DNA from 4 places in the Streptomyces sp. NBC_00873 genome. Region 3 is predicted to be linked to each of the others. Evidence: riboswitches for the same ligand, from Rfam matches in the RefSeq annotation. Region 3 holds a riboswitch; each other region holds the start of a gene.

Region 1 (7,578 bases), 570 kb from region 3:
GGGGCGGGGCTCCTTGCGTCGACTGCCCGTCGGGGCCTACCGGCGGGCCGCTGAGGTCCGGCGGCGGGACGCCAACAGGGGGAGCGGCCCGCCGCCGGATTTCTCGGCGGGGTGACCGGGCTGCCGTCCGGGTGCGGAGCGGTGGTGAAGCCGGCCACCTGGACAGGGACGCTAAGCCCGGGGCGCGAGGAAGAGTCGCAATGACGGCTATTGCCCGAATTTGGCAATGTGCTGTCGCTGAGCGACTGGAAAATTACACCAGAGTCAGGCAATTGGTACAGATGTAAGTGAAATGCCGAAGAGCCCCCACCTCGCCGAAGAGGGGTGATATGGCCCCGGCTAGGCTGCGGCCTCATGGACGTACTCATCAATATCTTCGTCGCGCTGCACATCATCGGCATCGCCGCCCTCCTGGGCGGCTTCCTGACCCAGATGAAGGCGATGGGCGCGGGCACGGCACGCTTCGTCCCGGCGATGCTGCACGGCGCGCTGACCATGCTGGTCACCGGTGTCGCGCTGGTCGGGCTCAACCAGGCCGACGACCACCCGGTCAACAACATCAAGATCGGCGTGAAGCTGGCGGTCCTGGTGGTGATCCTCGCGCTGGTCTACATCAAGCGGGACGAGGAGAAGGCCGAGAAGGGTGCCTTCGCGGCGGTCGGCGGGCTGACGGTCGCCAACATCTTGATCGCGACGCTCTGGACCTGAGCCGGACCACCCTCATGCGCGAGTGAGCCCCTGCCGGATCCGGCAGGGGCTCACTCGCGCATGAGGGCCCGCCGTCACGCCGGGCGCACGCTGCCGTAGATCGGCATGTAGTAGATCGACTCCTCGCGGACGTTCGCCCCCGGCTTCGGGGCGTGGATCATCATGCCGTCGCCCTTGTAGATGCCGACGTGGCTGATGTCGTCGTAGAAGAAGACGAGGTCGCCCGGCTGCAGGTCGGCCGTGGCTATCCGGGTGCCGGTCTTCACCTGGTCCCAGGTGGTGCGGGGGATGTCGACGCCCGCCGCCTTCCAGGCGGCCTGGGTCAGCCCCGAGCAGTCGTACGAGGAGGGGCCCGTCGCTCCCCAGACGTACGGCTTGCCGATCTGGGCGCGGGCGAAGGCGAGAACCTTCTCGGCCTTCGTGGTGGCGCTGGTGTCCGAGCCGGTCCCGGTTCCCGCGCCCGTCCCCGTGCCGCCGGTGGAGCCGGCCTCCTTCGCCGCCTCCTCGGCCTTGCGGTCCGCCTCGGCCTTGGCGGCGGCCTGCCGACGGGCGAGTTCCTCCGCCTTGCGCTTGGCCTCCGCCTCCTTCTCGCGCTCCAGTGCCGCCAGCCGCGCCTTCTCCTCGGCCGTCAGCTTCGACAGCGTCGCGCGCGCCTCACCCAACTTCTTCTGGACGGATTGTTTGCTGGTCCGGAGCGTGGCCTGGGACTCGGTGAGCGTCTCCAGGCTCTTCACCGCCTCGGTGCGCTTCTTCGCCGCCGCTGCCTGCTGCGTACGGAAGTCCGTGACCGCCTTCTGCTGCTGGGCGGTCATCCGGTTCATCAGCTGGTTCTGGTCGAAGTACGACTGCGGGTCGTCGGCCAGGAAGAAGGTGGCGGTCGGGGCGATGGAGCCGGTGCGGTACTGCGCGGCCGCGTAGTTGCCGAGCGTCCTGCGCGCCTCGTTCAGTTTGTCGGCGCGCTCGGCCACGTCCTCCAGCAGGGCGTCGACCTTGCCGCGCTGCGTGGCGGAGGCCTCCTTCGCCTGGTTGTACTGCTGGGTCGCGGTGCCCGCCTGCCGGTAGAGGTCGTCGACCTTCTTCTGCACGTCCTCGATGCTGGGCCTGGGTGCGCTCGGGGCGGCCGTGGCACTCTGGGTCGACAGCAGGGTCACCCCCGCCAGTGCGGCCGTCGTGAGCCCGACGGCGGGGGTGGTGGTGCGTACCCGGCTGCGCGGTTTGCGATGCGATGCCAAAGCCGGCATCTCCTTCCGTGGACCGCCTACCGGGTTAGCTGTCGGGTTCGGGCGGAACGGAAGGCTGCCCTACGGTCCGAGTGGGGATACAGACCGATTCACCCCGGTTTTGCATATGGGTCCCCGGTCCCGAACTCCCTGCGGGCAGCCCGGATTCGGCGGGGGAGCCCGCTCGGCGTGGTTCGCCTCAAGGGGGTACGGGCCGCCCGACAGGGCACGCTAGCCAACCGTGGTGCCGCTGTGAAGGTTGATGTTCGATATGCCCGATACGTTTTCGTGACCTTGGTGAAGAAGGGCCGGAGAAGGCGGCCCGGGCCCCGATTTCCTTACAGGGCGTGGGTGGGTGTTCTCCGTATGTAGGCGCCTTCCGGCCGCACTTCTCCATGCGGCCGCAGAGTGTCGGTGCGTCGCCCTAGACTCGTGAGGCGATGAGCAGCCTCTTTGACGACAGTTTCCTGGCCGGCCTCCAGCACTCGGAGGAAGAACCCCCGCCGCCCCCCGAGGACTCCGCACCCGAAGCGGTGCCGGAGGACCTCTTCGCGGGCGTGTTCGACGCGCCCGCGCCGCCTCGGGACGCGTACTACCGGGACGGCGCCCACCGCCCCGCCATCGACTCCGCCGCCCTGCTCGACGGGCTGAACACCGAGCAGCGCGCCGCGGTCGTGCACGCCGGATCGCCGCTGCTCATCGTCGCCGGCGCGGGCTCCGGCAAGACCCGGGTGCTCACCCACCGCATCGCCCACCTGCTGGCCGAGCGCGGCGTGCACCCCGGCCAGATCCTGGCGATCACCTTCACCAACAAGGCCGCGGGCGAGATGAAGGAGCGCGTCGAGCAGCTCGTCGGACCGCGCGCCAACGCCATGTGGGTCATGACGTTCCACAGCGCGTGCGTACGGATCCTGCGCCGCGAGTCGAAGCGGCTCGGCTTCACCTCGTCGTTCTCGATCTACGACGCGGCCGACTCCAAGCGGCTGATGGCACTGGTCTGCCGCGATCTGGACCTCGACCCGAAGCGCTTCCCGCCGAAGTCGTTCACGGCCAAGGTCTCGAACCTGAAGAACGAGCTGATCGACGAGGAGACCTTCGCCGGCCAGGTCGGAGGGGGTACCTCCCATTCGAGCGAAGCCGAGAATGGGGGAGGCTTCGAGAAGACGCTCGCCCAGGCGTACGCGATGTACCAGTCCCGGCTGCGCGAGGCCAACGCACTGGACTTCGACGACATCATCATGACGACGGTCCATCTGCTCCAGGCGTTCCCCGACGTCGCCGAGCACTACCGCCGCCGCTTCCGGCACGTCCTCGTCGACGAGTACCAGGACACCAACCACGCCCAGTACACGCTCGTACGCGAACTGGTCGGCCCGGCCGGAGAGGCCGACGCCCCCGCCGAACTCTGCGTCGTGGGTGACGCCGACCAGTCGATCTACGCCTTCCGCGGCGCGACGATCCGTAACATCCTCCAGTTCGAGGAGGACTACCCGAACGCGACGACGATCCTGCTGGAGCAGAACTACCGCTCCACGCAGACGATCCTCTCCGCCGCCAACGCTGTCATCGAGCGCAACGAGAGCCGCCGGCCCAAGAACCTCTGGACGAATGCGGGCGAGGGCGCCCGGATCACCGGCTATGTCGCGGACACCGAGCACGACGAGGCGCAGTTCGTCGCCGACGAGATCGACCGGCTGACCGACGCGGGCGACGCGAAGGCCGGCGACGTCGCGATCTTCTACCGGACGAACGCGCAGTCCCGCGTCTTCGAAGAGATCTTCATCCGCGTCGGCCTGCCCTACAAGGTCGTCGGCGGCGTGCGCTTCTACGAGCGCAAGGAGGTCCGGGACATCCTGGCCTACCTCCGGGTCCTCGCCAACCCCGAGGACACCGTTCCGCTGCGCCGCGTCCTCAACGTGCCCAAGCGAGGTATCGGCGACCGCGCCGAGGCGATGATCGACGCCCTGTCGCTGCGCGAGAAGATCACGTTCCCGCAGGCACTGCGCCGCGTCGACGAGGCGTACGGCATGGCGGCCCGCTCGGCCAACGCCGTCAAGCGGTTCAACACGCTGATGGAGGAACTGCGCACGATCGTCGAGTCCGGCGCAGGCCCCGCCGTGGTGCTGGAGGCGGTGCTGGAACGGACCGGCTATCTCGCCGAGCTCCAGGCGTCCACGGACCCGCAGGACGAGACGCGGATCGAGAACCTTCAGGAACTCGCCGCCGTCGCGCTCGAATTCGAGCAGGAGCGGGGGGAGTCCGCCGGGGAGGAAGGTGCGGGCACGGGCACGCTCGCCGAGTTCCTGGAGAAGGTCGCGCTCGTGGCCGACTCCGACCAGATCCCCGACGAGGACGAGGACGGCTCCGGCGTCATCACGCTGATGACGCTGCACACGGCCAAGGGGCTCGAATTCCCGGTGGTGTTCCTGACCGGCATGGAGGACGGCGTCTTCCCGCACATGCGCGCCCTGGGGCAGGTCAAGGAGCTGGAGGAGGAGCGGCGCCTCGCGTACGTCGGGATCACCCGTGCCCGTGAGCGGCTCTACCTGACGCGGGCGGCGATGCGCAGTGCGTGGGGTCAGCCCTCGTACAACCCGCCGTCGCGGTTCCTGGAGGAGATCCCGGACCAGCACCTGGAGTGGAAGCGGACCGGTCCGATGGCGGCCCCGGCCGGACCGACGTCGGGGATCACGTCGTCGCTGTCCTCGTCGCGCGCCCGCTCGGGCCCTTCGGGCTTCGCGACCCGGCGCACCTCGGACAAGCCGACGGTCACGCTGGTGGTCGGGGACCGGGTCACGCACGACCAGTTCGGGCTCGGCACGGTGACGGCGGTCGAGGGGATCGGCGACCAGGCGAAGGCGACGGTCGACTTCGGGGACGAACGACCGAAGAAGCTGCTGCTGCGGTACGCGCCGGTGGAGAAGCTCTAGGAGTCCGCCCCGGAGCCGACGGGGCGGGCGCAGGTGCCCGCCCCCTGCCGGCGGGCGGGGCCTGCGCCGTGTCGGACTCTGCTGCTCAGGTCGGGTCGACGCCGTGGCTGCGGAGCCAGGGCAGCGGGTCTATGGCCGCTCCGCCACCGGGCCGGACCTCGAAGTGCAGGTGCGGGCCGGTGGAGTTGCCGGAGTTCCCGGAGTACGCGATGACGTCACCGGCCTTGACCGGGCCCGAGCGGATCCTGGTGCTGCTGAGGTGGCAGTACCAGGTCTCGGTGCCGTCGGCCGTGGTGACGATGGCCATGTTCCCGTAGGCGCTGTTCCACTGGGTGCGTACGGTGCCGTCGGTCGCGGCCATCACCGGAGTGCCGTACGAGACGGGGAAGTCGATGCCCGTGTGCACGGACATCCAGTTGACGCCCGCCTGGCCGAAGTAGGCGCTGAGGCCGTGCTGCTTGACCGGCAGGAGGAACTTGGGCCGCAGCGCCTCTTTCCGGGCGGCCTCCTCCTCGCGCTTCTTCTTCTCGGCGGCCTGCCGTTCCCTCAGGTCGATGCGCTCCTGGGTGCGGCTGGCGCGGTCGGCGAAGTTCTCGGCGTCGGCGCTGAGGTTGTCGAACAGGGTGTCCAGCTTGTTGTTGGCGGCGACCGGCTTGGCGCTGCCGGGGTCGACGGCCGCCATCGACGTGGTGTCGTCCTTGGTGTCCTCGCCGCTGCCGAGTCCGCCGACGGAGGCGGCGGCGATACCGGCGACGCTCATCACGCAGGCGGAGGGGACGGCGACGGTGAGAAGAGCGGAACGCTTGGCGGCGGTACGACGCCGGCCGCGGCTGCCACCGCTGCCGCGGGTGACGGAACGGCTCGCAGGGCGGGGGATGCCGACGGTGTGGTCCGCCCGGTCTGCCGCGTTGTCCGCATCGGCGTCGAGGTCCGGGTCCAGGTCGGCGACGCCGAACTCGGAGGTCGCGGTGATGTCCGCGGGCTCCGCGGTCCCGGCTGACGGGTAGGGCTCGTACGGAGCATGGGAACCCCGGTCCGCGTACACCTCGTACGCGGCCTGTTCGGGTTCGTACGACTCGTGCGCGGTTTGCGCGGTTTGCTGTTCGTGCTCGGGCGTGGCGCCGGTGTTCCAGGCAGTGGCGTCGTACGCGCCGGCGTCGTAGGCGGCCGTCTCGGCCATCGCCCACTGGCCGTTCTGGTGCCAGCCGTTGGTGTCCCACTGGCCCGAGGCGTCCGGAGCGCCGCCCTGCGCGGGGATGCCCGGGGCTTCCGGCATCCAGGTCGCGGTGGTGTCGTACTGCTGCGGGTGCTGGGTCCCGTACGCGGCATAGGGGTCGTACGCGGCGGTCTGATGTGCGCCGGTGTCCCACTGGGTGGAGTCGTACTGGCCGCTGTACCCGGCCTGTCCGGTGTCGTAGCCGCTGCTGTAGCCGGCGGTGTCGTACGCACCGTCGTAGCTGCCCGGAAGGGAGCCGAAGAGCGGGTCGCTGTCGTAGCTGCCCATGGAGTGGCTGTCGTAACCGACATACCCGGCGTGGGGGTGCTGGTCGTTCACCAACTTCTCTCTCGCCTCGGCAGCAGGACCTGGGTCTGGGGGCCCGGTGGGGAATCCCAGAGGGAAAGCAGTGGCCGCGACTGTACCCGGCAGTACGTGACGGCGACAATCTTCGTCAGGTTTTGGGCCCACAGGAAACGGGCAATCGGCCGTCTTTCGGCGGACTGCGCACAGAGCCTTGGCTCTATGTTCGAAACGCGTTCTATTTGTGAGCGTGCTCCGGGCGGCCATGGCGCCCGGGAGGCGTGCCCCGGCACGGCGTGGCGGCCTTGTGCCAGTGAGGGACTCCGGTCCTTCAGGCCACCGAGGCGGCTCCCATGAGTCCGGTGGCCGATTCCGCGGACTCCAGGGCCTGCCGGATCCCGGCGGCGACCGCCGGGTGGACCGGCAGTGCGAGGTGGCCGATCCCGGTGACGCGCACGTTCAGCGCATCGAGGTCCGGATGGTCGATGCAGGCCGCCTCGGCCGGGACGATCACCTGGTCCAGCTCGCTCCAGAAGCTCACGAACCGGGTGCGGCAGCCGGGCGCGGGGCGGCGCAGCTCCTCGACCGGGGCGGAACCGCTGCGCATCTGGCGCACGATCGGGTGCGCACTGGCCACCGGGGCGACGGCGGTGCCGCCGTGCGGGGTGCCGAGCGTGACCAGGGTGCGGACGCGTCGGTCGCCGCCGAGTCGCTGCACGTAATAACGGGCGATCAGGCCACCGAGGCTGTGGCCGACGATGTCGACCTCGTGGTGACCGGTGCGGGTGCAGATCTCCTCGACATGCCGGCCGAGAAGTTCGGCGGCCGCGCGGACGTCACAGGTCAGCGGTGAGTAGTTGAGGGACTCCAGGTGGTGCCAGCCGTGCCGGGCGAGGGAACGGCGCAGCAGGACGAAGACGGAGCGGTTGTCGATGAACCCGTGCAGGAGCACGACGGGCCGCCGCTCGGGGCTCTCGGTGGGCAGGGTCCGGGCTCCGGCCGGCGCGGTGGGCGGCTGTTCGGCCAGGGGCGTCGCGTCATGCCGCTCCCCGGTCATGCCCGAGGGGTAGAGGAGCACGTGCCCGACGAGCACGACCAGCTCCAGCGCGGTGGCTCTCAGCAGTGCCGATGACAGCCAGGTGCGGCGCAGAGACGGCTGGCGCAGCAGCAGCGGAAGAAAAGGCAGGACCTTCATGGCCGA
Region 2 (7,578 bases), 3.6 Mb from region 3:
TCGTCCACATCCCTGCTGTCGAGCGCCACGTGGGCATCAGTCATGCCGTGCTCGGCTGGCTGCTGCTGCTCCTCGGCGCGGGAGCCTTCGCGGGGATGCGGATCACGGGCCCACTCACCGATCGGTGGGGCGCCCGAATCGTCGTACCACTGGGCGCGGCTCTGTGCAGCGCCGTCGTGGTCCTTCCCGGCCTGGCCACGGACGCGTGGACGTTGGGAGCCGCACTCGCACTGCTCGGACTCGGCAACGGCTGTCTGGACGTCAGCATGAACGCCCACGCCATTCAGGTCGAGCGGCGCTACCGACGCCCCGTCATGTCCGCCTTCCACGCCACGTTCTCCATCGGCGGGGTCCTTGCCGCGCTGGTGGGCGCGCGCACGCTCAGCTGGGGCTGGAGCCCGGCAGTGACCCTCGGATCGGTGGCCGTCCTCGGCCTCGCGGTCGCCGCACTCGCCGCCCGCGGGCTCCTGCCGGCCGAACACGCCCCCTCCCCTGCCGGGGAGGCACCCGCCGGTGTGACACAACCGGTGCACCGGACATCCCGCCGGATCTGGGCGCTGGCCGCGCTCGCGCTGATGCTCATGCTCTGCGAAGGAGTGGCCAACGACTGGAGCACTCTGCATCTGCGGGACGTCCTGAACGCCACCGCCGCCACCGCCGCTCTCGCCTACGGTGCGTTCTCGACCGCCATGACCATCGGCCGGCTGCTGACCGACCGAATGGCCATGCGCTTCGGGCCCGTCGCCATCCTCCGCTACGGGGCGGCCCTGGCCGCGGTCGGGCTGACGACGGCCACGTTCTCCACCTGGATCCCGCTGGCCCTGGTCGGCTGGGCCGTGTTCGGGGCCGGGCTGTCCGGCTGCATCCCCCAGCTCTTCAGCGCCGCGGGCCACGCCGACCCGGGCGCAGCCGGGACGAATGTCTCGCGTGTCGCCGGTCTGGGCTATCTCGGCATGCTTGCCGGCCCCGCCGTCATCGGACCGCTGACACACTTCGTCCCGCTCAACCTGACCTTCCTGCTGCCCCTTGGGTTCTGCGTCGTGGCAGCGTGCGCAGCCGGCATACTCCGCTCGCCGCGCAACGCTCCCAGCCGGCTGGAGGCAGAGGCGGCATGACGGGCACGGACACCCGTACCTTCGGATCGTCCGAGATCAAACCGAACGCCCAGCCCAGCCGCTCGTCCCAGGCGGGTGCGTCGTCGCCGCCCGTGCTCGCTCCTGCATCCCGTTCCTCGGTCACGCCGGGATCATCTCCCAGGCGCCGCCCCGGGGCACGTCCCATTCCGTAACGCGCAGCGGCCGCAGCCCGAGGGGCGACGCAGGGGCGGCCGACTCCCCTGCCCCGCCCGGCAAACTCGTCGCGTCGTGGCACTAGGAAGTGACAGGCCCTCTCGCTACCCTCCGCGCATGATTTCCACGGTTGTCTGGGGCACGGGCAACGTCGGCCGCGCCGCGATCCGCGCTGTCGAGGCCCATCCGGCGCTCGAGCTCACCGCCGTGCTCGTCCACAACCCCGACAAGGTGGGACGCGACGCGGGCGAACTCGGTGGGCTCGGTCGTCCGCTGGGGGTCGTGGCGGGCGACGACGTCGATACCGTGCTGGCCACCGGTCCCCGGGCCGTCGTGTACGCCGCGTCCGGCGACATCCGTCCCGACGAGGCCCTCGCCGACATCAGCAGGGCGATCCGGGCCGGGGCCGTGGTCGTCACCCCCGCGCTGTACGCACTGTACGACCAGTTGGGCGCCCCGCCGGAGCTGCGGGATCCGGTGCTGGCCGCCATCGCGGACGGTGGCGGCTCGCTGTTCGTCTCCGGTGTCGACCCCGGCTGGGGCAATGACGTCCTCCCGTTGCTGATCAGCGGACTCGGCACCTCCGTGGACGTGATCCACTGTCAGGAGATCTTCGACTACTCCACCTACGACCAGGAGGAATCGGTCCGGTACCTGGTCGGCATGGGCCAGCCGATGGAGTACGAGCCGCTGATGCTCGCACCGACCGTCCCGACCATGGTGTGGGGTGGGCAGATACGGCTGATGGCCAGGGCTCTGGGAGCCGAACTCGACGACATCCGCGAGACGTTGGACCGGCGCCCGCTCGACGCCACGGTGAGCACCAGGACGATGGGCACGTTCGAGGCCGGCACCCAGGGCGCCGTGCGGTTCGAAGTGCAGGGCATCGTCGGGGGCGAAGCCCGCATCGTCATCGAGCACACCACGCGCATCCACCCCTCCTGCGCACCGGACTGGCCGAAGCCGCCCGGCGGGGACGGCGCACATCGAGTGATCATCGAGGGCCGCCCACGCATCGAGGTCACGGTCGAGGCCACCGACGAGGGCGGGAACAGGTCCGCGGGCGGGAACGCCACCGCGGTCGGCCGGCTCGTGAGCGCCATCGACTGGCTCGTGGACGCGGAACCAGGCCTCTACGACGCGCTCGACGTCCCGCTGCGCCCCGCAGTCGGCAGGCTCGGAAGGAGACAACCATGAACATCGACATCCCCGAAGGCAAGGACGCGATCGAGTACGTGTGGGGCGAGATGGTGCCCGGGATCGGGATCGCCGCATCGAACTTCTCGCTGTCGGTGTACGCCCACACGACCCTGGGACTGCGCGAGTTCGAAGCCGCACGGTTGCGGATCGCCCAGATCAACGGGTGCGCCTTCTGCCTCGGCTGGCGGACCGAACGGGACGGCGTGAAGGTAGAGGAGGAATTCGCCGACGCGGTGACCCAGTGGCGTACCACCGGCGTGTTCGACGACCGGACCCGGTTGGCCGCCGAATACGCCGAGCGGTACGCCCTGGATCACCACAACCTCGACGCCGCGTTCTGGTCCCGGATGACCGCGCACTACAGCGAGCTCGAGATCGTGGAGCTGAGCATGAGCATCGGATCATGGCTGGCGTTCGGCCGGCTCAACCATGTGCTGGGCCTCGACACCGTGTGTGCGCTGCCCGGCCGTTGATCGTCACAGGTCGGTGGCGATGATCTTCTCGATGTTCCGTTCGGCGAGCGCGGTGATGGTGACGAACGGATTGACGCTGGTGTTGCCGGGGATCAGCGAGCCGTCGATGACGTACAGGCCCAAGTAGCCGTGCAGGCGGCCGTAGTTGTCGGTGGCCCGGTTCAGCACCGCGCCGCCGAGCGGGTGGTAAGTGAGGTGGTCGCCCCAGACCTTGTAGGTGCCGAAGAGATCGGTCCGGTAGATCGTCCCCTCCTTCTGGTTGATCCTGTCGAAGATCGTCTTGGCGGCATCGATGGACGGCTGCTTCCAGGCGGTCTGCCAGTTCAGGTCGACCGTGCCCGTCGCGGCGTTCCAGGAGAACTCGGCCCGGTTCGGGTTCTTGGTGATGGACAGGTAGAACGAGGCGTACGTCTCGATCCCGGTGGGCAGCGGCGCAACCTCGGCGAACGCGCCACCGGCGGCCCAGTTGTCGATGCCGCCCGTGGGAATGGACGCCTGGAGGCTGCCGGTCGGGTCCCACAGGTGGTTGGCCCGGCCGCACATGACATTGCCGTTGTCGCCCCACCCTTTACCGATCTCGTTGTTCAGGCCGGCGAGCGCGCCGGTGGCCTTCAGCCTGACCAGCAGCTTGCTGGTGCCCACGCTGCCGGCCGCGAAGAACACCCGGTCGGCGGTCACCGTCTTGGTGGCCGTGGTGACACCGCCGGTGTCGATCTGGTCGATGACGACCGTGTAGCCGCCGCCTGCCGCCGGGGCGACCGAAGTGACCTTGTGCAGCGGCGAGATGGCGACCCTGCCGGTGGCCCTGATCCGGTCGATGTACGTCTTCTGCAGCGACTTCTTGCCGTAGTTGTTGCCGTAGAGAATCTCGCCGGCCAGCGCCGACCTGGGGACGGTTCCGGCCTCTTCCTGCTTCATATAGTCCCAGTCGTACACGGTGGGCACGAAGACGAACGGGAAGCCGGCACGCTCGGCCTGCTGACGGCCGACCCGGGCGTACTGGTAGCACGCGGCGGTGTCGAACCAGGCCGGATCGATGGTGCCGACCCCGAGCCCGGAATTGGCGCGCGGGTAGTAGATTCCGTACATCTCGTCGGCGTCCACCGACGGGAGGACGGCTCCGAAGTTCTCGCGCTTGGGGGTGACCGCCATCCCACCGTTGACCAGCGAGCCGCCACCGACGCCGCGGCCCTGGTAGACGGTGATCCCGCTGAACTCCTCGGCGTCGAGGATCCCTGTGCTGCGGGTGATGTTCTTGTCGATGGGGAAGCCGAGGAAGTTACTGAGGGGCTGCTTGGTCCTGGTGCGGAGCCAGTACGACCGGCTGTCCGGGCAGGTCGTGTTGGCGAAGATCTTGCCGTCCGGGCCGGGGGTGTCCCAGGCCATGCCCATTTCGATCATGTGCACGTCGATGCCTGCCTGGGCGAGACGCAGTGCGGCGACGGAGCCGCCGTATCCGGTGCCGATCACCAGGGCCGGGACATGGGCCCCGGAGTCGATCGGAGCGGCTGCGGAGCCGACACCGGCCTGGGCCGGAGTGGTGTGACCCGCGAGGGCCACGGCTCCTAAAATAGAACCAGTTCGTGTGATGAACCTTCGACGCGAAACGCCCTTCGGGCCTGTATTGCGCGTGGTAGGGTCACTCGTGTGATACGCCTCACTCTCTGAGAGTGAAACTGGTTCTACTGCTGTTCGCGTGCCAAGTCACTACATACCGATGGGTAACATGCGCCCGTTCGAAGGGCTGTCCCGTAATCCCTGGCGCCTCCCGTGCGCGACACCGACGGGGAACGGGTGGCGAAGCCCCATCGGACCTTCGCCACCCGTCATACCTGAATCAACGCAACCGAGCGTCAGTAGGCCCCGAACACGTTGTCGATCGAGCCGTACTTGGCGGCGGCGTAGTTGCACGCGGCCGTGATGTTGGCGACCGGGTCGTAAGGGTCCATCGACGTACCGGGCACGTGGTAGGCCCGGAACGTGGGGTCGATGACCTGCAGGAGACCCTTGGACGGCGTGCCCGCGGCGGCGTTCGAGTCCCAGTTGTTGATGGCCCGGGGGTTGCCCGAGGACTCGCGCATGATGTTGCGGTGGATGCCGTCGTAGCTGCCGGGGATGCCGTGCTGGGCCATGACGGCCAGCGACTCCTTGATCCAGCCGTCGAGGTCGTTCGTGTACGTCGCGGGCTTCGCGGTGACAGCAACGGCGGTGCTCGCGGCCGTCGTGGACTCGACTGCCGCGGGCGCGGCCTTGGCGCCGATCGTGAGCTTCTGGCCCGCGTGAATTACGCCGGGGTCGGCTCCGATGACCGCTCGATTGTCCTTGTACAGCTGCTGCCAACCGCCGCTCACGGAATGACTCAGGGCGATCTTGTAAAGGGTGTCACCGGATATCACGGAATAGATGGAGGGCGTAGCTGCCCGCATGGCAGCCGGCTTGGCGGGAGCGGCAGCGGGCGCCACCGTCTTGGAGACGGCGACGGCGGTGACAGGCTGCGCCGGCGCTGCCGAGGCAACGGTTGCCCCGATCATCGGAAGCGCGAGAGCGGCGGCTCCGCCCGTGCTCACGGCGATGAATCCGCGAGTCAGCGAACTGGACTTACGACGACGGTGGTTAACCTGTGCGGGCATGGCGAATTCCTCTCCGTCGCCTACGAGGTGAGCTGTCGGGTTGAGGCTGGAGTTGCCTGGCCGTATGGGAATACGACTTCACCCCTAGCCGTTCCGGATACCGGATCGGCGGCTTACCTGGGTCCCCCGCTCCTGCCGTACGTGAGTGGTCGGGTTACCGGACGGCGGCAGGATTCGGCGTTCCATCCGGATTGACGGTGACCGTAGGCGAGAAACTCCGACCTGAACAAGCCCACATTTCTCGATCACAATTCATTTACAAGATCGAGTCGCGGAAATTTTCGCAATCCACCCCGGTCCGCGAAGCCAACTTTCTTGGCGCAGCAGGGAACCGGGCGGCACGCCGCTGCGTCCGCGGGCCCGAAAGGTGACTCTCACCACTCAGCCCGAAAAGGGCGATTTGTCCGGCACGCAAGGCCTCGGACCGTGCGGGTCGCGCATTCACCAGAACAGCGAGCGGCTTCCCTTCATCGCCAAATTTGCGACATTTAGGAGATTTTGGCGTCGACGGACGGACACCCGGCCTCCGACTCGTCGGGAAGGGCGTCCCCGGGGAGACGACCGGGAGCAGTCGCGCGCCACGCGTCTGCGCCGACTGCAGCGCACGAGTGGCCGCCCACCCCGGCCAGGTCGTGCCGGTTCACACGAACGACCCCACAGCGGCCGCACGAGGTGTCGTAGGCCTTCGACATGGACAAGATGGTGCGGAAGAACGCCCTGCCCGCCCACCGGGACCGTCCGGCAGCACGAAAGAAGTGATGGCGATGGAGCTGTTCCCGCCCATGCCGCTCGCCGAGTGGCGTGACACCAAAGAGACCCTCCACCGATTCGCGCAGGTCGTCGGAAAGATCCGTCTCGCGGCCAGTGTCCGGCGCAATCACTGGTGGAACGTTCCGTTTCACCTCACTGGACGCGGCATCACCACCCGCCCCATAGGGCAGATCGACGGCAACCCGATTTTCACGGTGGACTTCGACTTCGTCGGCCATCGACTCGTCGTCACAAGACTGGACGGCATGACGGTCTCGTTCCCGCTTTCGGGCCAGTCCGTGGCGTCCTTCCACAAGAAGGTCATGGCCGCCCTGGAAGCGCTGGGCATCGAGGTGGATATCAACTTGCCCAAGCCATTCGATCTGCCCGACGCCGACCGGCCGTTCGCCGAGGACACCCAGCACGCGGCATACGATCCCGAACACGCCAACCGGTATTGGCAGGTTCTCAGTCAAGTGGCGCTGGTACTGGAGGAATTCGCGGCGCGGTTTTCGGGGAAAGTCAGTCCCGTGCACCATTTCTGGCACACCTTCGATATCGCCCACACCCGCTTTTCGGAGCGTCAGATCGACCAACCCCAGCAGATCGACCCGGTGACGCGGGAGGCCTACTCCCGGGAAGTGATCAGCTTCGGTTTCTGGTTCGGTGACGACACGTTCGCCGCGCCCGCGTTCTACTCGTACACCGCTCCCGAACCGGCGCGGCTGGCGGAGGAACCGCTCACTCCGGTGTCGGCGCAATGGGTGGATCGTGGCGGCAGCCACCTGGCGGTGCTGCCGTACGACGCGGCCCGCACCGAGAGCGATCCCCGTGCGGCCGTACTCGCCTTCTACGAAAGCGCCTATCAGGCCGGAGCGGGGCGCGCCGGCTGGGACATCGACCGTCTCGCCTGTCCCGGCGGGATGACCGATCCGTGCCTGAGGACCCGTACGTCTGCCGGTGGATGAGGAGCGCGGCTTCGGTGCAGCCGCCGCTCCCGGTCCACGGGGACCTTGCCCTGGGGACCGGGGGTCGGCTGGGCAACCGGGTGCGAGGTGGGCGGGAGCAGCTCCTCCGAGATCAGGCGCGAGACCGCGGACCCTGCGGGTCCCGTCCCGGCGCTCTGAGGCTTCCGGTTTCCCTCCTGCATCGTAAGGCCGGGCTACCGGGTCCGCCTGCGTCGAAGAGCCGTGCCGGACTCCGGGCGCCGCTCGATGATGTGAAGTGCCTTCCCTG
Region 3 (7,578 bases):
CTCACCGTGCACGGCAGGGTCCGGACGCCGCTGGCGCTGAACCTGGCGGCGCTGCGGTCGTTCCCGGCCGTCACGCTGCGCGTCACGATGGAGTGCGCGGGCAACGGCCGGGCCCGGCTCGTGCCGCGGCCGGTGAGCCAGCCGTGGCTGGTCGAGGCGGTCGGTACGGCGGAGTGGACCGGGGTGCCGCTGCGGCTGCTGCTCGCCGAGGCCGGGGTGGAACCGGACGCCGTCGAGGCGGTGTTCTGCGGGGCCGACCACGGTGTCGAGCGGGGCGTCGAGCAGGACTACCGGCGGAGCCTGCCGGTGGACGTGGCCACCGGCGACACACCGGAAGTGCTGGTGGCGTACGCGATGAACGGTGGTCCGCTGCCGCCGCAGCACGGCCATCCGCTGCGGCTGGTGGTGCCCGGCTGGTACGGCATGGCGCACGTGAAATGGCTTCGGGAGATCCGGCTCACCGAGACCCCGTTCACCGGCTTCCAGCAGACGACCGCCTACCGCTACCGGCAGGAGCCCGACGATTTGGGTGAACCCGTCACCCGGATCGCCCCGCGGGCGCTCATGATTCCGCCCGGGTTCCCGGACTTCATGTCCCGGACCCGTTTCGTACGCCCCGGCCGGGTGCTGCTCCGGGGCCGCGCCTGGTCGGGGGAGCCGCCGGTCACCCGGGTCGAGGTGAGCACGGACGACGGCCGCTCCTGGTACGACGCCGAGCTCGCCCCGCCGGACGGGGGCGGCAGGCACCCCTGGGCCTGGCAACGGTGGCAGGCGCTGTGGAAGGCGGTGCCCGGCACCCATGTCCTCAGCGCCCGTGCCACCGATGCCGGAGGCCGGGTCCAGCCCCTCACCCAGCCGTGGAACCGCGGCGGCTTCGGTAACAACCTGGTCCAGCGGATCGCCGTCCACTGCGGGCCGGGGTGAGCTCAGACGAGGAGTCCGGGGTGAGCTCAGACGAGGAGTCCGGGGTGAGCTCAGACGAGGAGTCCGGGGTGAGCTCAGACGAGGAGTTTCGTCTTCGCCCGCTGGAACTCCTCGTCCGTGATCGCGCCACGGTCCTTCAGCTCGGCAAGTTTCGCCAGGTCCTCGACGCTGCCGCCGCTGGGTTTCGCCGGGCCGGTCGTGTCACCGGTGGCGGCGGCTTCCCGTACGTACGCCTTGAAGGCGGCTTCCCGCTCCCTGGCTTCCTGGATGTCGCGCTTCCCCATGGATTTACCGCGTGCGATCACGTAGATCAGGACGCCGAGGTACGGCACGACCAGGGCCAGGATCAGCCAGCCCGCCTTGCCCCAGCCGCCGAGGTCGTCGCTGCGGAAGATGTCCGTGATGACCTTGAAGAGGAGGAAGAGCCACATGATCCAGAGGAAGAACCAGAGCATGGTCCAGAAGAGATTGAGCAGGGGGTAGTTGTCCACGATCCGCTCCCTGGTCGTCGCGTCGTTCGACTCGCCGCTTCGTCTCGGCGACACAGCCCTGAACGGCTGAATCGTAAATCAGTCATATCACTAGATTTCAGCCCTCGCTCGCTGTCGTGCGGACCGTTCTTCAGGGGCCGTTCCCGCGGAGGTGGCGCGGAGTACCGTGGAATGACCGAGGGAGGCGTGTGGCGTATGAGCGCCGCAGATGGGTCCGCCTGGAGCCCGATCGGGGCGGTCGGCCGCGTCACCGTGCCGATCCCGCCGAACGGCCCCGGCGAAGTACTGGTGGCCGTACGGGGTGGGTCGGAGGCCTACACCGCATGGTCGGCGACGTCGATCGACAGGGACGCACGCGTCGTTGTCGTCGACTCGGTCTCGGCACGGGGCGTGATCGTCGAACGCCTGCCGTCCTGAACCGGCAACCGACGCCGGGGAGCGACGTCGGGGAAGGCGATGTACGGCACCGCACCGGGACATCACGTCGAGAAAGGCGTACGGCAGGAGTCCGCTCATGTTGTTCTGGCACGTTCCCGCCCCCAACGAGGCGATGCTCATCTCCGGATCGAAATCGAAACGGCAGACCCAGGACACCCAGTTCCGGATCGTCACCGGTCACGGCAGCTTCGTCGTACCGGTGAAGCAGAAGGCGCGCATGCTCTCCCTCGCGCTGCGCGAGGCGGAGATCACCGAGGACTGCGTCACCCAGCAGGGCATCCGCCTCAACGTCCGCGCCGTCGCCGTCTTCAAGGTCGGTGACGACGCCGTCTCCATCGCCAACGCCGCCCGTCGCTTCCTGTCCGAACAGGACCAGATGGAGGAACTCGCAGGCCGGATCTTCGCCGGACACCTGCGTTCCATCGTCGGCGGGCTGACCGTCGAGCAGATCATCCGGGAGCGGAACCGGGTCTCCCAGGAGGTCATCGCGGGCAGCCACAGCGAGATGGAGAAACTCGGCATCGTCGTGGACGCCCTCCAGATCCAGGAGATCGAGGACTCCACCGGCTACATCAACAACCTCGCCGCCCCGCACGCGGCCGCCGTCGCCAGCCAGGCCCGGATCGCCCAGGCCAGAGCGGACCAGGAGGCGTCCGAGCGGGAGCAGCAGGCCGCGGCGCTCAAGGCCGAGTACGAACGGGACACCGCGATCAAGCGGGCCGGTTTCCTCGCCGAGACCGAGCAGTACAACGCCCGCGCCGCTCAGGCCGGACCGCTCGCCCAGGCCAGGGCCTCGCACGAGGTCGTCGAGGAGCAGACCGCGCTGGCCGAGCGGCAGGCGGCGCTGGCGGCGCAACGGCTGGAGGCGGAGGTCAGGCGTCCGGCGGACGCCGAGGCGTACCGGCAGCGCACGCTCGCCGAGGCCGCCCGCGACCAGGCGAAGTTCCAGGCCGACGGCAGTGCGTACGCCGAACGGGCCGTCGCCCAGGCGCAGGCCGACGCCAACACCGCGCGTGCCGCCTCGCTCCGGGACGGGAATCAGGAGCTGATCGCGGCCAACCGCATCGTGGAGAACCTGCCGGCCCTGGCCGACGCGGCCGCCCGCGGGATGTCGGGGGCCGACCTCACCGTGCTCAACGGCACCAACGGTGTCAACGAGATGGCGGCGGGCGTGGTCAGTCAGGGGCTGGCGATCCTCCACGCAATCCAGCGCGGTGCGAACACGGCGAAGCCGGCGGTCGACGCGAAGCGGGCCCCGCACATCACCGACTCGAACTGAGACCGACCGGCAATTGGGGGGTGCGTGCCCCAGCCCCGTGACGCCGCCCCCCAATTGCCGGTCGGTCTGAGCCGGGCTACTTCTCCGCCCCGGAGGGTGCGGCAGATACCTTGCGACAGAAGGCACTTCGTCGGCAGCTGCTTCTCGAATTCGGTGCCTTGGAGCAGTGGATGGGAGCGGATGGGCGCAGGCGGATCAGTAAATGGTCAACCGTCCGTCCCGGATGGCGTAGAGTTGTGTTTACCGACGCGGGGTGGAGCAGCTCGGTAGCTCGCTGGGCTCATAACCCAGAGGTCGCAGGTTCAAATCCTGTCCCCGCTACTGAAGATTCAGGCCCGGCATGCATAGAGCGTGCCGGGCCTGATTCGTGTTTTCGTGTTTCCGTCCCCCCTTCGGCCGATGCGGAGTCGCCGCGCGGCGCCGCTCCGGCAAGCCTGGGGGAGTGGGGTGCGGCACCGTCCGCAGCCAGGCGCGTACCGGGCAGGAGACCGCGGGGCGTATCGGGCAGGAGACCGCAGGAACCGCTGCGCGTACCGGGCAGGAGACCACAGGTGGGGATGGCGGAGAAGCTGCGCGGGGCGCGGGGCGGGGGCGGCAGACCTTCCCGGCGGTTCGTCGGCGCGCTGCCGGCGCTGCTGATCGCCGTCGGGCTCGTGTTCGACATCCTCACCCCGCCACCGTTCACCGCCGTGCCGCTGTTCGTGGCGGCCCCGCTGGCCGCCGCACCGTTCTTCTCACGGGCGGGCACCGTCCGTATCGGCGTCGCCTCGCTGCTCTCGATCCTCGTCCTGCGGAGCCAGAGCGGCGCGCTGCTGCAGGTCGTGCCGTCCCTCGAGGTCCTCACCGTGTTCACCGCCTCGGCCCTCGCCCTCTTCATCAACGGAGTCGTACGGCGTGGCAGTGAGCAGCTGGCTTCGGCGCGGGTCATCGCGGAGACCGCCATGCGGGCCGTGCTGCCGAAGCCGAACGACTGGATCGGCGGGCTGCACGTTGCCGCGCGGTACGAGGCGGCGCAGGCGGACGAGTTCGTCGGCGGCGACCTGTTCGCCGTGGTGGACACCCCGCACGGCGTGCGGCTGGTGGTCGGGGACGTGCGGGGCAAGGGGCTCGACGCGGTCGAGGCGGTGGCGGTGATCATCGGCGCGTTCCGGGAGGTCGCCGAGCACGAGGCTTCGCTGGAGGGCGTGGCGCAGCGGCTGGAGCGGGCGCTGGCGCGGGAGGGGGAGCGGCGCGGCGGGATCGATCCGGTCGAGGGGTTCGTCACCGCCGTACTCGCCGAGATCCCGCACGGTGCGGCCGAGGTGCGGATCGTCAACCGCGGCCACCCCGAGCCGCTGCTGCTCCACCCCGACGGGGGGGTGGAGGTGCTGGTGCCGAGCGTGCCCGCGCTGCCGCTCGGCATGGGTCTGGGGGTGTGGCCGGACCTGGCCGACGTCTGGAGTCTGGCCGCCGGGGCCACGCTGCTCGTCTACACCGACGGTCTTTCCGAGGCGCGCGACAGGCGTGGGGTGTTCTACGACCCGGCGGCCCGGCTGCGCGGGCGGATCTTCCCCGGGCCCGAGGAGCTGCTGTCCGCGCTGACCGATGACGTACGGCTGCACACGGGCGGCAAGTCCACCGACGACCTGGCGCTGGTCGCGGTCGTACGGCCCGCGGAGGGGCAGCCGGAGCGGCGCAGGACCGTGAAGATCGTGGGCCGCCGGCAGGAATGAGGCGCGGCGGCGGTGAGCACACGAGGACGATGCCACCGTGTGTAATCGAAGAGTGCCGCTCTGCATAACGTTTGACGCAACGTCAGAAAGACAGTAGTGACTGAGTCCGGGTCAACTCGCCCGATTCCACCCGGTTGTGTCCCGTAAAGTCCAGGCCAAGACCGTGAACGATCAGAGGGAACAGCTTGGAATCAGGCCCGTGTGTCTATTAACGTTCGATAACGCAGCGCGGTCGTCCCAGCCGTCGTCAGTGGCGGCACCGTGCGCGAGCGCCGAATTCCGCAAGGGAACCGGGGAACCACCTACATGGGGTGAATCGGACATCTGTGTCTCGTGAGAGGCAGAGGGATCCGTAGGAGACCTTCCTGCTCCGAACCCGTCAGCTAACCCGGTAGGCGAGAAGGAAGGAAAGGAGTGCGCCCCCGTGGCGTCCAACAAACCTGCCCCCGAAGCCCCTTCCCGGTTCGGCTCCGACTTCACCACTGAGTACGGATCCGGGACGGACACCGAGTTCGCCACCGGGTTCACCACCGAGTCCGGGACCGAGGGCTTCGGAGAGACCGACCGGGCCCGGGAGGAATGGAACCCCACCGAGGAGTCCGTCCGCCCCGTACGTGGCAGGCACCGCGTCGCCAAGCAGCGCAATGGGCTCGCCCGTAGTTCCACGGTTCTCGGCGTCGGTGTCATCGCGGCCGTCGGCGCGGGCGGTATGGCCACCGCGCAGAGCAAGCCGCCGGTCTCCATCTCCCTTCCCGATTCCATCGCCGACAAGCTCCCCGACGCCAACTCCCTCCCCGGCGTGGGCGCGCTGCTCTCCGAGGAGTCCGCCACCGACCAGGCCCAGGCCAAGACCGCCGCCGCCCCGCTGACCAGCGCGGGCATCACCACCGCCGAGGCCGAACAGGGCGCCACCGACGCCGGCGAGGCCCTCCGCGCCCGCATCCTCCAGCAGGCCGAGCAGCAGCAGAACGCCGCCGACGCGGAGGCCAAGGCGGCCGAGGAGAAGGCCGCCGCGGAGAAGGCGGCAGCCGAGGCGAAGCAGAAGCAGGACATCGCGGCGGCCAAGGCCGAGGCCGAGAAGAAGAAGGCGGAGGAAGCGGCGAAGGCCAAGGCCGAGGCCGAACGGCTCGCCAAACTGGCCGCCAGCTACGCCATCCCCACTTCCTCGTACACGATCACCTCGACCTTCGGCCAAGCCGGTTCGATGTGGTCCTCCGGCCACCACACCGGTCTCGACTTCGCGGCGCCGACCGGCACCCCGATCAAGGCCATCCACACCGGCACCATCAAGTCGGCGGGCTGGTCCGGCTCCTACGGCTACCGCACGGTCCTGGAGCTCGAGGACGGCACGGAGCTGTGGTTCTGTCACCAGTCGTCGATCGACGTCAGCGCCGGCCAGAAGGTCACCACCGGTGAGACCATCGGCCGCGTCGGCGCCACCGGAAATGTGACGGGTCCCCACCTCCACCTGGAGGTCCACACCCCGAGCGGCACGGGCATCGACCCGATGACCTGGCTGCGCGACAAGGGCCTCACGGTCTGACCCGATGAACGCGGGCCGCGGCCCGCCACCGATCCCCGGCAGTCCTGACGCTCACCCCCCGACGTCAGGGCTGCCGGTCCGTTTGGCCGTCGCCCTGGCCCGGCTCGCCGCCCGTCCGACCGTAGCCGCCCCGATCGCCTCGGCCCGCACGGTCGAGCAGCTGCCCGCACTGGTGGCCGTCGCCGGCCTCCGGCTGACCGAGCAGGAGCCGGCGGAACTCACCGAGGCGTCCGCCCGACCCGTCACCAGGGATGCCGGGGCGGCCGGTTCCCGTAGATCTGCTGTCCGTGGGGCGGCTGGTGATACGGCTGCCCAGGGGGCGACAGGTACGGGTTGTGACCGCCGTACGGCTGGTACCGCCGCGGAACCGGCGCCGGGGCCATGGAGTGCGGGCGCAAACGGCCCGTCGCCTGTGCCGCGTACGCCAGGGCGGGGGCGGCCACCTCCCGGCGCTGCCAGAGATGGTGCAGCAGTTCCAGTTCACGTGCGGTGAAGTCCGGTTCCGCCGCCCCGCGGCCTGCCTGGCGGCGCAGGAACGCCAGGGACGTGGCGAACGACTCGTACTCGGCGACCGCCCGCGCCGCAGCCTTGCCGCGCGCCCTGGCCTGCGCCTTGGCGTGGCTCCGTATCTGCGACGCGATCCGGCTGTGAGCGCCGTGGGCGGGGCCGTAGGCAGGGGCGTACCCGTAACCCGGGGCTCCGTACCCCGCTTGCGCGTGCTGCCGGCGCGCCACGTCCCGGGCCAGGCCTCGGGCCCGCATCGAGGAGAGCGCGAGCGGCTCGGCCGGGGTCAGCCAGCCGGCGGCCGCGTACGCGGGCAGCTCGGTCGCCAGGGTGCGCAGCTCCCGCTGGCGCGACCAGATCGCCAGCCAGGTGACCAGTCCGAAGACCGGGACCATGAACACCCCGTACACGACATAGAAGCCGTACGGACCGAACGTCCCCGAGCCGTTCCACAGGGCGTGCGTGCCCATGGCGAGGATCAGTCCGAGCAGCGGCAGCGCGATGCGGCGGATGCGGTGGCGGCGTGCGCTGAGCGCCGCGAAGCCGAAGCCCAGGCCGGTCAGCACGGTGAAGAGGGGATGCGCGAACGGCGTCATCACCCCTCGTACGAAGAAGGTCGCGGCCGTCACCGACGCCAGGCCCGAGTTGCCGATCTGCTGGTCCTCGCCGAACGCGTTGCCCAGGTAG
Region 4 (7,578 bases), 1.7 Mb from region 3:
ACGTGTAGACGAGTGACCGGTCACCGGCGGCGAGCCGGTCCGCGGCCAGGTCCATCCGGTCCTCGCCGGAGAGCCTGCCGTGGAACGTGCCGCCGCTCAGTGCGACCTCGGTGAGCGGGGTGTGCTGGAAGGTCGGGGCGGAGACCTGCGCGGTCGCCACACCGGCCTCGTCGGCGAGCCGGAAGACGGTGGGGTACGGCTGCCAGATCGCCGGCGAGGTCCAGGGCTTCCAGCGGAGCTGGTTCATCAGCTCGCCGGTCTCCGGATTACGGGCGGTGTAGCCGGGCAGGCCGTGCGCACCGGGCGGCAGCCCCGTACCGACCGAGGCGAGCGAGGTCGCGGTGGTGGCCGGGAAGCCCGCCGTGATGGGACGGCCCGTGCCCCCGCGAGAGGTGGGGAGCAGCGAGTGCAGATACGGCGCCTCGTCCGGATGGGCCTTGATCTGCTCCCAGCCGAGTCCATCGATCAGGAAGACGCAGTTCCGGTCGGCGGGGGTGAGCTCCGGTATCGCCGCCGTGAAGCCGGGCACGCCCTGTCCGGCGACGAGCGTCGGCAGCAGATCGGCAAGCGAACCGCTGCCGTACGCGGGGACGGGCGCGGTGTCGAGAGGGAGCAGAACGGGGTCCTGCCAGGCCGGCTGGGCCATCAGCGGCCGGTAGCCGCGGTCGCGGCCGTCGCCTCGGAGAGGGACTGGGCGAAGGCAAGGGTCTGCCGCACCGTGTCCGGGCCGTCACCGGCCTCGCTGACGCGCAGGCTCAGGTCGTCGGCGGTGGAGCTGCCGGTGTAGCCGTGGTCCGCCTCGCAGTTGGGGTCGCCGCAGGCGGCGGGCTCCAGGTCGATGCGGGAGACCGCGCCCCAGCCGATGGTCAGGACGACCTCGCGGGGCAGTGTGCCCGGGACGTACTTCTCCGGGTCGGCCACGACGCGACTGACCACCACCGACGAGATCCGGTCCAGCTTGACGGACTCGGTGGAGGTGGTGGCGTACGGCGACGGGGAACTGGTGTCCGCGTTCTGCTCGTCGGTGTGGCTGACGATGAAACGGTTGTCCGTCAGGACCAGGACCGTGACGTGCCTGCGCACCTCGTTGGAGTCGAAGGTCGTCTCCTGGTGCACCAGGTACGAAGCGACCGGCTCACCTCCGACGGCGGCCTCCACCGCCTCGGCCACAAGGGCCGGGTAGTAGCCGCTGCGCTCGATCGCCGCGCGCAGCCCCTGGGTCGTCGTACCGGTCTTCGCCATACGGACCATCCTACGGGGGGTGGATGACTGCCGGGGACGCTGTGGACAGGGCCTGCGGCAGATCGACCGTGGATTCAGTAGTTGGGCAGGCGACGGGGGCCGAGGTCAGTGCGGGCCGGTGGCGGCGACAGCCGGACGGTCGCGCCGAGAACGGTCAGCCCTTGCGTGGCGACCACGACCGGTTCCAGTGCGACGGAGACCACCTCGGGGTGATCGTCGACGAGCCTGGACACCCTCAGCAGCAGTTCCTCGAGCGCAGCGGTGTCGACGGGCGCCGACCCCCGCCAGCCGAAGAGGACCGGGGCCGCCCGGATGGACCGGATCAGTTCGGCGGCGTCGCGGTCGGTGGCCGGCACGATGCGGTGGGCGGTGTCCCCGAGGAGTTCGGAGGGCGCGCCCGCGAGACCGAAGGAGAGGACGGCGCCCGCCGCCGGGTCGATCGTGGCCCGCACGACGGTGTCCACGCCGCGCGGTGCCATGGACTGAACGACCGGCTGCAGCTCGGCAGGCTTGCCGAGCAGGTCGGTCAGCTCGCCGTACACCCGGCGCAGCGCGGTCTCGTTGGCAAGGTCGAGCCGGACGCCGCCGAGGTCGGCACGGTGGCGCAGATGAGGTGCGGTGGTCTTGAGCGCCACCGGATAGCCGAGCCGAGCAGCCGCGGCGACGGCGGCGTCCGGGCCGGGGGCGGGGAGCGTCGGCCGTACGGAGATGCCGTACCGGCCCAGGAGTTCGCGCGCCTCGTCGTGGCTGAGCTGACGGCCCCGGGGATCGGGGTCGGGCCCGAGGAGGGCGTCGATACGGTCGGCGGCGCCTGCCTCGTCGATGGTGTCGTCGAGGAACTCGGGCACCTTGCCGGGCATCGCGGCCTGTCGTCGCCACTGCGCATACTTCACCGCCTCGGCGAGGGCACGGACGGCACGCTCGGCAGCGGGGTAGGCGGGGATCCGGCCGGTGGAGGGAGCGGACGGCGTGGGGGCACCGGGGCCGGGAGCGTTCGGCTGAGCCGGGGGATTGGGCGGAGCTGGGGTGCCGGTGGTGCTCGGCGTGGCTGAAGTGCCTGTGGTGCTCGTGACGCTCGGGGTGCCCTTGCCGTACGTCGCGGCCGAAGCACCCTGGGCAGCCGTCGCGGCCACCTGCGGCGCCGCGACCGTGCTGCTGGCCGCCGCGAGCGCCTCCGCCAGGCCTCCGATCTCCACGTGGACCACGGCCACCGGCTTGGCCGGCCCCGTGGCCGCAGCCGTGCGCAGCGCGGCGGCCAGGACCTCGCCGTCACCCGTTTCCGCCTGGCCGTTCTCGCCGACCCACGGGATCGCCGTCACGATCACCGCGTCGCAGCTCCGGTCGGCGAGTGCCTCCGCCAGCGCATCCCGGAAGTCCTGCGGAGTGGCCGCGGTGGTGAGGTCACGGGGCGGGCGCGGGCGCAGCCCCTCGGCCAGGCAGGCGTCGTACGTGAGGAGGCCCAGGGACTCGGAGTTGCCGAGGATCGCGACCCGGGGACCCTCCGGGAGGGGCTGGTCGGCGAGGAGCAGGCCCGCGTCGACCATCTCCGTCACCGTGTCGACACGGATCACGCCCGCCTGCCGCATGAGCGCGGAGACCGTCGCGTCCGGGATCCGGCTGATCGGCACCGCATGGCCGGGCGGGGTGCTGCCGCTGTGCCGGGCCCCCTTCACCACGACGACGGGCTTCACCGCTGCGGTGCGCCGCGCGAGGCGGGTGAACTTCCGCGGATTGCCGAGGGATTCGAGGTAGAGCAGGGCGACGTCGGTGTTCGGGTCCTCGTACCAGTACTGGAGGAAGTCGTTGCCCGAGATGTCGGCGCGGTTGCCCGCGGAGATGAACGTCGACAGACCCGCGCCGCGCCGGTAGAGCCCGGAGAGCAGGGCGATGCCGATCGCGCCCGACTGCGTGAACAGACCGATGCGCCCCGGGGCGGGCGGCTCGGGGGCGAGGGAGGCGTTCAGCCGTACGCCGTCCGCGTTGTTGATGATCCCGAAGGCGTTCGGGCCGATGATGCGCATGCCGTAGGAGCGGGCCTGGCGGACCAGTTCGCGCTGCCTTTCCCTGCCTTCGGCACCCCATTCGGCATATCCGGCGGAGAGGACCACGAGGCCCTGGACACCGTGTTCGCCGCAGTCGGCGACGGCCTCCGGGACCCGGTCCGCGGGCACGGCGACGACCGCGAGGTCCACCGGTTCGCCGATCTCGCCGATGGAGCGGTGTGCGGGGACGCCGTCGATCGTTCCCTGGTCGGCGGCGAACGAGCTGTTCACGGCGTACGTACGGCCGGTGAAGCCCGCACCGAGGAGGTTGCGCAGAACCGTGCGGCCGACCCCGCCGGGGTTACGGCCGGTGCCGATGACCGCGACGGACCCCGGTGTGATCAGCCGCTGTACCGACCGCGCCTCCGCCCGCTGCTCGCGGGCGCGCTGGACGGCGAGGGACTCGGCGGTCGGTTCGAGGTCGAGGGTGAGATGGACGGCGCCGTCCTCGAAGCTGCGCTGCTGGGTGTACCCGGCGTCACGGAACACCTTGATCATCTTGTTGTTGGCGGGCAGCACCTCGGCGGCGAAGCGCCGGATGCCGCGCTCACGCGCCACTGCGGCGATGTGTTCGAGGAGCGCCGATGCCACGCCGCGGCCCTGGTGCGCGTCCTGGACGAGAAAGGCGACCTCGGCCTCGTCGGCGGGGGCGGAGGCCGGCCGGCCGGCCGCGTCGATCCGGTCGTAGCGGACGGTGGCGATGAACTCGCCGCCGACCGTGACGGCGAGCCCCACCCGGTCGACGTAGTCGTGATGGGTGAAGCGGTGGACGTCCTTGGCGGACAGACGGGGGTAAGGAGCGAAGAACCGGTAGTACTTCGACTCGTCGGAGACCTGCTCGTAGAAGCTGACCAGGCGCTCGGCATCGTCCGTGGTGATGGGCCTGATGCGGGCCGTACCGCCGTCGCGGAGCACCACATCCGCTTCCCAGTGGTCGGGGTACGCGTGGTGCGGACTCTGCTCCGGCGTGGGCTGCATGGGCAAAGCCTACGGCGCGGTCAGCGGTCGCGAAGCGCCCGGGGCCGGGGCAGTCTGAGAGCTCCGATCGGCCGTGCGGCACGGGCTGGGGCCGGGTTGCGGGTCGGCGGGAAGCCAGCACACTGCGGTAGAGACTGGTCTAGACAACCATTGATTCGTGAAGGGCAGAACCATGGCTGAGCGCCGCGTCAATGTCGGTTGGGCCGAGGGCCTGCACGCCCGCCCCGCTTCCATCTTCGTCCGTGCCGCCACGGCGTCCGGCGTCCCCGTGACGATCGCCAAGTCCGACGGCCCCCCGGTGAACGCTGCCTCCATCCTCGCGGTGCTCGGTCTCGGCGCGCACGGCGGCGAGGAGATCGTGCTCGCCTCCGAGGCGGACGACGCGGAAGCCGCGCTCGACCGTCTGGCGAAGCTGGTCACCGAGGGGCTCGAGGAGCTCCCCGAGACCGTCTGATTCCAGGGTTCCGATCAGGGGGAAGCCTTTCCGGCCGATTCCTGTCGGGTCTATTCCTGTGGCGAAGCCGCGGTACCCCAACCGGGGCCGCGGCTCCTTCTTTCTTTTTCGGATACCGACAATTCATTCGGAGCGAATTCAGGCAGCCCAAAGAAAGCCCCGCACATTTACTTCTTTTTGTATACGTCGCATGTGTTAATGCCGGCCGCTCGCGGCGTTTACGGCATGTTGCGAAGTCCTCACCCGGCCGCCGGAGCGGGGGCGCCGGCATCACCGCCCGGGGTACCGCCCGCGCGGCGCAGCCGGTGCGCGGCGGTGGCCCGCTCGGCGTGCTGGGAGTCCAGCGCCCTGGCATCACCGCGGGGTGTTGCGGATGGGACGTCGGTCAGACGTTCACGCCATGGGCGCGCAGGTACGCCACGGGGTCCATGTCGGAGCCGTACGAAGGCGTGGTGCGGGCCTCGAAGTGGAGGTGCGGTCCGGTGGAGTTGCCGGTCGAGCCGGAGAGGCCGATCTGCTGGCCCGCGCCGACGCTCTGGCCGACGGAGACGCCGATCGAGGAGAGGTGGCCGTACTGGGTGTACGTGCCGTCCGTCATCCGCAGCACGATGTTGTTGCCGTATGCGCCGCCCCAGCCCGCCTCGACGACCGTGCCGGCGCCGACGGCGACGACAGAGCTGCCGGAGGCGGCGTGGAAGTCGATGCCCGAGTGGCGGCCGGAGGACCAGAGGGATCCGCTCGACTTGTAGCCGGTGGTGACGTACGAACCGGCGACCGGGAGCTGGAAGGAGCCCAGGCGGGTGCGCTCGGCGGAACGGGCGGCGCGGGCCTTCGCGTCACGGGCCGCCTTGGCGCGGGCCTCGGCCTTGGCCTTCGCTGCCGCCTTGGCCTTCGCTTCGGCCTCGGCTGCCGCGACAGCCTTCGCCTTCACCTTCGCGGCGACGTCGGCCTGGCGCTTCTGCACCTCGGCCTGGGTGGCCACCTGGCCGGCGAGGGCATCCTCGATGGCGATGATCTGGGTCAGGCCGGTTTCGTTGACGGCGGGGGCCTCGGCATCCGTGGCGAGGGCCGGAGAGGCCAGTCCGCCGACGACGCCGGTGGTCGCCAGCGTCGCGACTCCGGCGATGCGTGCACTCCTGCGCTTCAGGCGGCTCGGGGCACGGTGCTTCCCGGTGGGGCGGGTGAACGCCATGAAGTAGCTGGTCCTTTCCTTCCTTCTCGCCTACCGGGTTAGCTGACGGGTTCGGAGCAGGAAGGTCTCCTACGGATCCCCGGCCTCGCAGGAGGTCGCGGCATCCGATTCACCCCAGGGACTGTGTGGGTCCCCGGCTCCCCGGGCTCGCGCTGACGGGGACTCGGCGATCACTGCCCGGCGCCACGGATGCGGCATACGAGTGACGGACAGTGGAGCCGACGCTAGGCGGGGGCACTTTCATTCACCAAACGGACAGGGCGTTTTGTAGCGCATCCCACAGGGCAAGCAAGAAGCTTTCATCTCAAACCAGACAAAAGAGAAGACCCTGGCGAGAAGCGACTCGCCAGGGTCTCTCTTTGCCCCTCTTTGCGGGACTTTGGTGCATCAGCCAGTGACGACCGACACCTCTCCGATACCCAACGCCCTGACCGGCTCCTCGATCTGCGCGGCGTCGCCGACGAGAATCGTGACCAGCCGGTCCACGGGGAAGGCGTTGACCACGGCTGCGGTCGCCTCGACCGTGCCGGTCTCGGCCAGGCGGGCGTACAACTGCGCCTGGTAGTCGTCCGGGAGGTGCTGCTCGACCTGGTCGGCGAGCGTGCCGGCGACGGAGGCAGCCGTCTCGAACTTCAGCGGGGCGACACCCACGAGGTTCTGCACAGCGGTCTCGCGCTCGGCGTCGGTCAGCCCCTCGGCCACCAGCGTCCGCAGGACCTTCCACAGGTCGTCGAGCGCCGGTCCGGTGGACTCCGTGTCCACCGAGCCACTGATCGCCAGCATCGCCGCGCCGGTCGCCCCGGAGGCGGAGTCCGGGGCCGTCGAGCGCAGGACCTGCCCGAAGGCCCGCACGCCGTAGGTGTAGCCCTTCTCCTCGCGCAGCACCCGGTCCAGCCGGGAGGTGAGTGTGCCGCCCAGGCAGTAGGTGCCGAGGACCTGGGCCGGCCACACCCTGTCGTGCCGGTCGGCGCCGATGCGGCCGATCAGCAGCTGCGTCTGCACGGCGCCCGGACGGTCGACGATCACCACGCGACCGGTGTCGTCGGCGGTGATCGGCGGGACCGGACGGGGCTCCACGGTGTCCCCGGTCCAGTCGCCGATGGTGTCGGCGAGCAGGGCGTCCAGGTCGATACCGGTGAGGTCGCCGACGACGACGGCGGTCGCGGTGGACGGCCGGACATGGGCCTCGTAGAAGGCGCGCACGGCCGCGGAGTCGATCCGCTCCACCGTCTCCTCGGTGCCCTGGCGTGGGCGTGACATCCGCGACGTGGCCGGGAAGAGCTCCTTGGAGAGCTGCTTGGCGGCACGCCGGGCCGGGTTGGCCTGCTCGTGCGGAATCTCGTCGAGCCGGTTGTTCACCAGTCGCTCGATCTCGCTGTCGGCGAACGCGGGCGCCCGCAGCGCCTCGGCGACCAGCCCGAGCGCCTTGGCCAGCCGGGAGGCCGGAACCTCCAGGGAGACCCGCATGCCGGGATGGTCGGCGTGCGCGTCGAGGGTGGCGCCGCAACGCTCCAGCTCGGCGGCGAACTCCTCGGCGGAGTGCTTGTCGGTGCCCTCGGAAAGGGCCCGCGCCATGATCGTGGCCAGGCCGTCGAGGCCCTCGGGCTCGGCGTCCAGCGGGGCGTCGAGGAAGATCTCGACCGCGACGACCTGCTGGCCGGGACGGTGGC

What was found. Region 3 has a riboswitch for cyclic di-AMP ahead of OH809_RS20060 (M23 family metallopeptidase). Riboswitches for the same ligand answer to the same signal wherever they lie in the genome.
Region 1: it holds a riboswitch for cyclic di-AMP, as region 3 does, so the genes downstream of both, OH809_RS17240 (NlpC/P60 family protein) here and OH809_RS20060 (M23 family metallopeptidase) in region 3, are expected to answer to the same signal.
Region 2: it holds a riboswitch for cyclic di-AMP, as region 3 does, so the genes downstream of both, OH809_RS03975 (transglycosylase SLT domain-containing protein) here and OH809_RS20060 (M23 family metallopeptidase) in region 3, are expected to answer to the same signal.
Region 4: it holds a riboswitch for cyclic di-AMP, as region 3 does, so the genes downstream of both, OH809_RS11895 (M23 family metallopeptidase) here and OH809_RS20060 (M23 family metallopeptidase) in region 3, are expected to answer to the same signal.

What each region holds. Positions count from the first base shown of each region.
Region 1 covers NZ_CP108803.1:3,817,235-3,824,812, reverse strand. Annotated here, with positions in the region: gene OH809_RS17245 (hypothetical protein) at 355-708, shown strand; gene OH809_RS17240 (NlpC/P60 family protein) at 783-1,949, opposite strand; cyclic di-AMP (ydaO/yuaA leader) riboswitch at 1,948-2,111, opposite strand; gene pcrA (DNA helicase PcrA) at 2,369-4,858, shown strand; gene OH809_RS17230 (M23 family metallopeptidase) at 4,944-6,413, opposite strand; gene OH809_RS17225 (esterase/lipase family protein) at 6,709-7,572, opposite strand.
Region 2 covers NZ_CP108803.1:826,333-833,910, forward strand. Annotated here, with positions in the region: gene OH809_RS03955 (MFS transporter) at 1-1,115, shown strand, start outside; gene OH809_RS03960 (dihydrodipicolinate reductase) at 1,407-2,486, shown strand; gene OH809_RS03965 (carboxymuconolactone decarboxylase family protein) at 2,483-2,962, shown strand; gene OH809_RS03970 (GMC oxidoreductase) at 2,966-4,522, opposite strand; gene OH809_RS03975 (transglycosylase SLT domain-containing protein) at 4,816-5,592, opposite strand; cyclic di-AMP (ydaO/yuaA leader) riboswitch at 5,597-5,782, opposite strand; gene OH809_RS03980 (DUF5996 family protein) at 6,357-7,310, shown strand.
Region 3 covers NZ_CP108803.1:4,383,018-4,390,595, reverse strand. Annotated here, with positions in the region: gene OH809_RS20090 (sulfite oxidase) at 1-924, shown strand, start outside; gene OH809_RS20085 (SHOCT domain-containing protein) at 999-1,415, opposite strand; gene OH809_RS20080 (hypothetical protein) at 1,611-1,832, shown strand; gene OH809_RS20075 (SPFH domain-containing protein) at 1,930-3,132, shown strand; tRNA gene OH809_RS20070 (tRNA-Met) at 3,380-3,453, shown strand; gene OH809_RS20065 (PP2C family protein-serine/threonine phosphatase) at 3,690-4,844, shown strand; cyclic di-AMP (ydaO/yuaA leader) riboswitch at 5,105-5,257, shown strand; gene OH809_RS20060 (M23 family metallopeptidase) at 5,269-6,387, shown strand; partial or broken gene OH809_RS20055 (aldo/keto reductase) at 6,476-6,622, shown strand; gene OH809_RS20050 (PrsW family glutamic-type intramembrane protease) at 6,630-7,578, opposite strand, start outside.
Region 4 covers NZ_CP108803.1:2,644,667-2,652,244, forward strand. Annotated here, with positions in the region: gene OH809_RS11875 (alkaline phosphatase family protein) at 1-646, opposite strand, end outside; gene OH809_RS11880 (DUF5998 family protein) at 646-1,242, opposite strand; gene OH809_RS11885 (GNAT family N-acetyltransferase) at 1,317-4,262, opposite strand; gene OH809_RS11890 (HPr family phosphocarrier protein) at 4,435-4,716, shown strand; gene OH809_RS11895 (M23 family metallopeptidase) at 5,102-5,908, opposite strand; cyclic di-AMP (ydaO/yuaA leader) riboswitch at 5,922-6,087, opposite strand; gene OH809_RS11900 (M16 family metallopeptidase) at 6,296-7,578, opposite strand, start outside.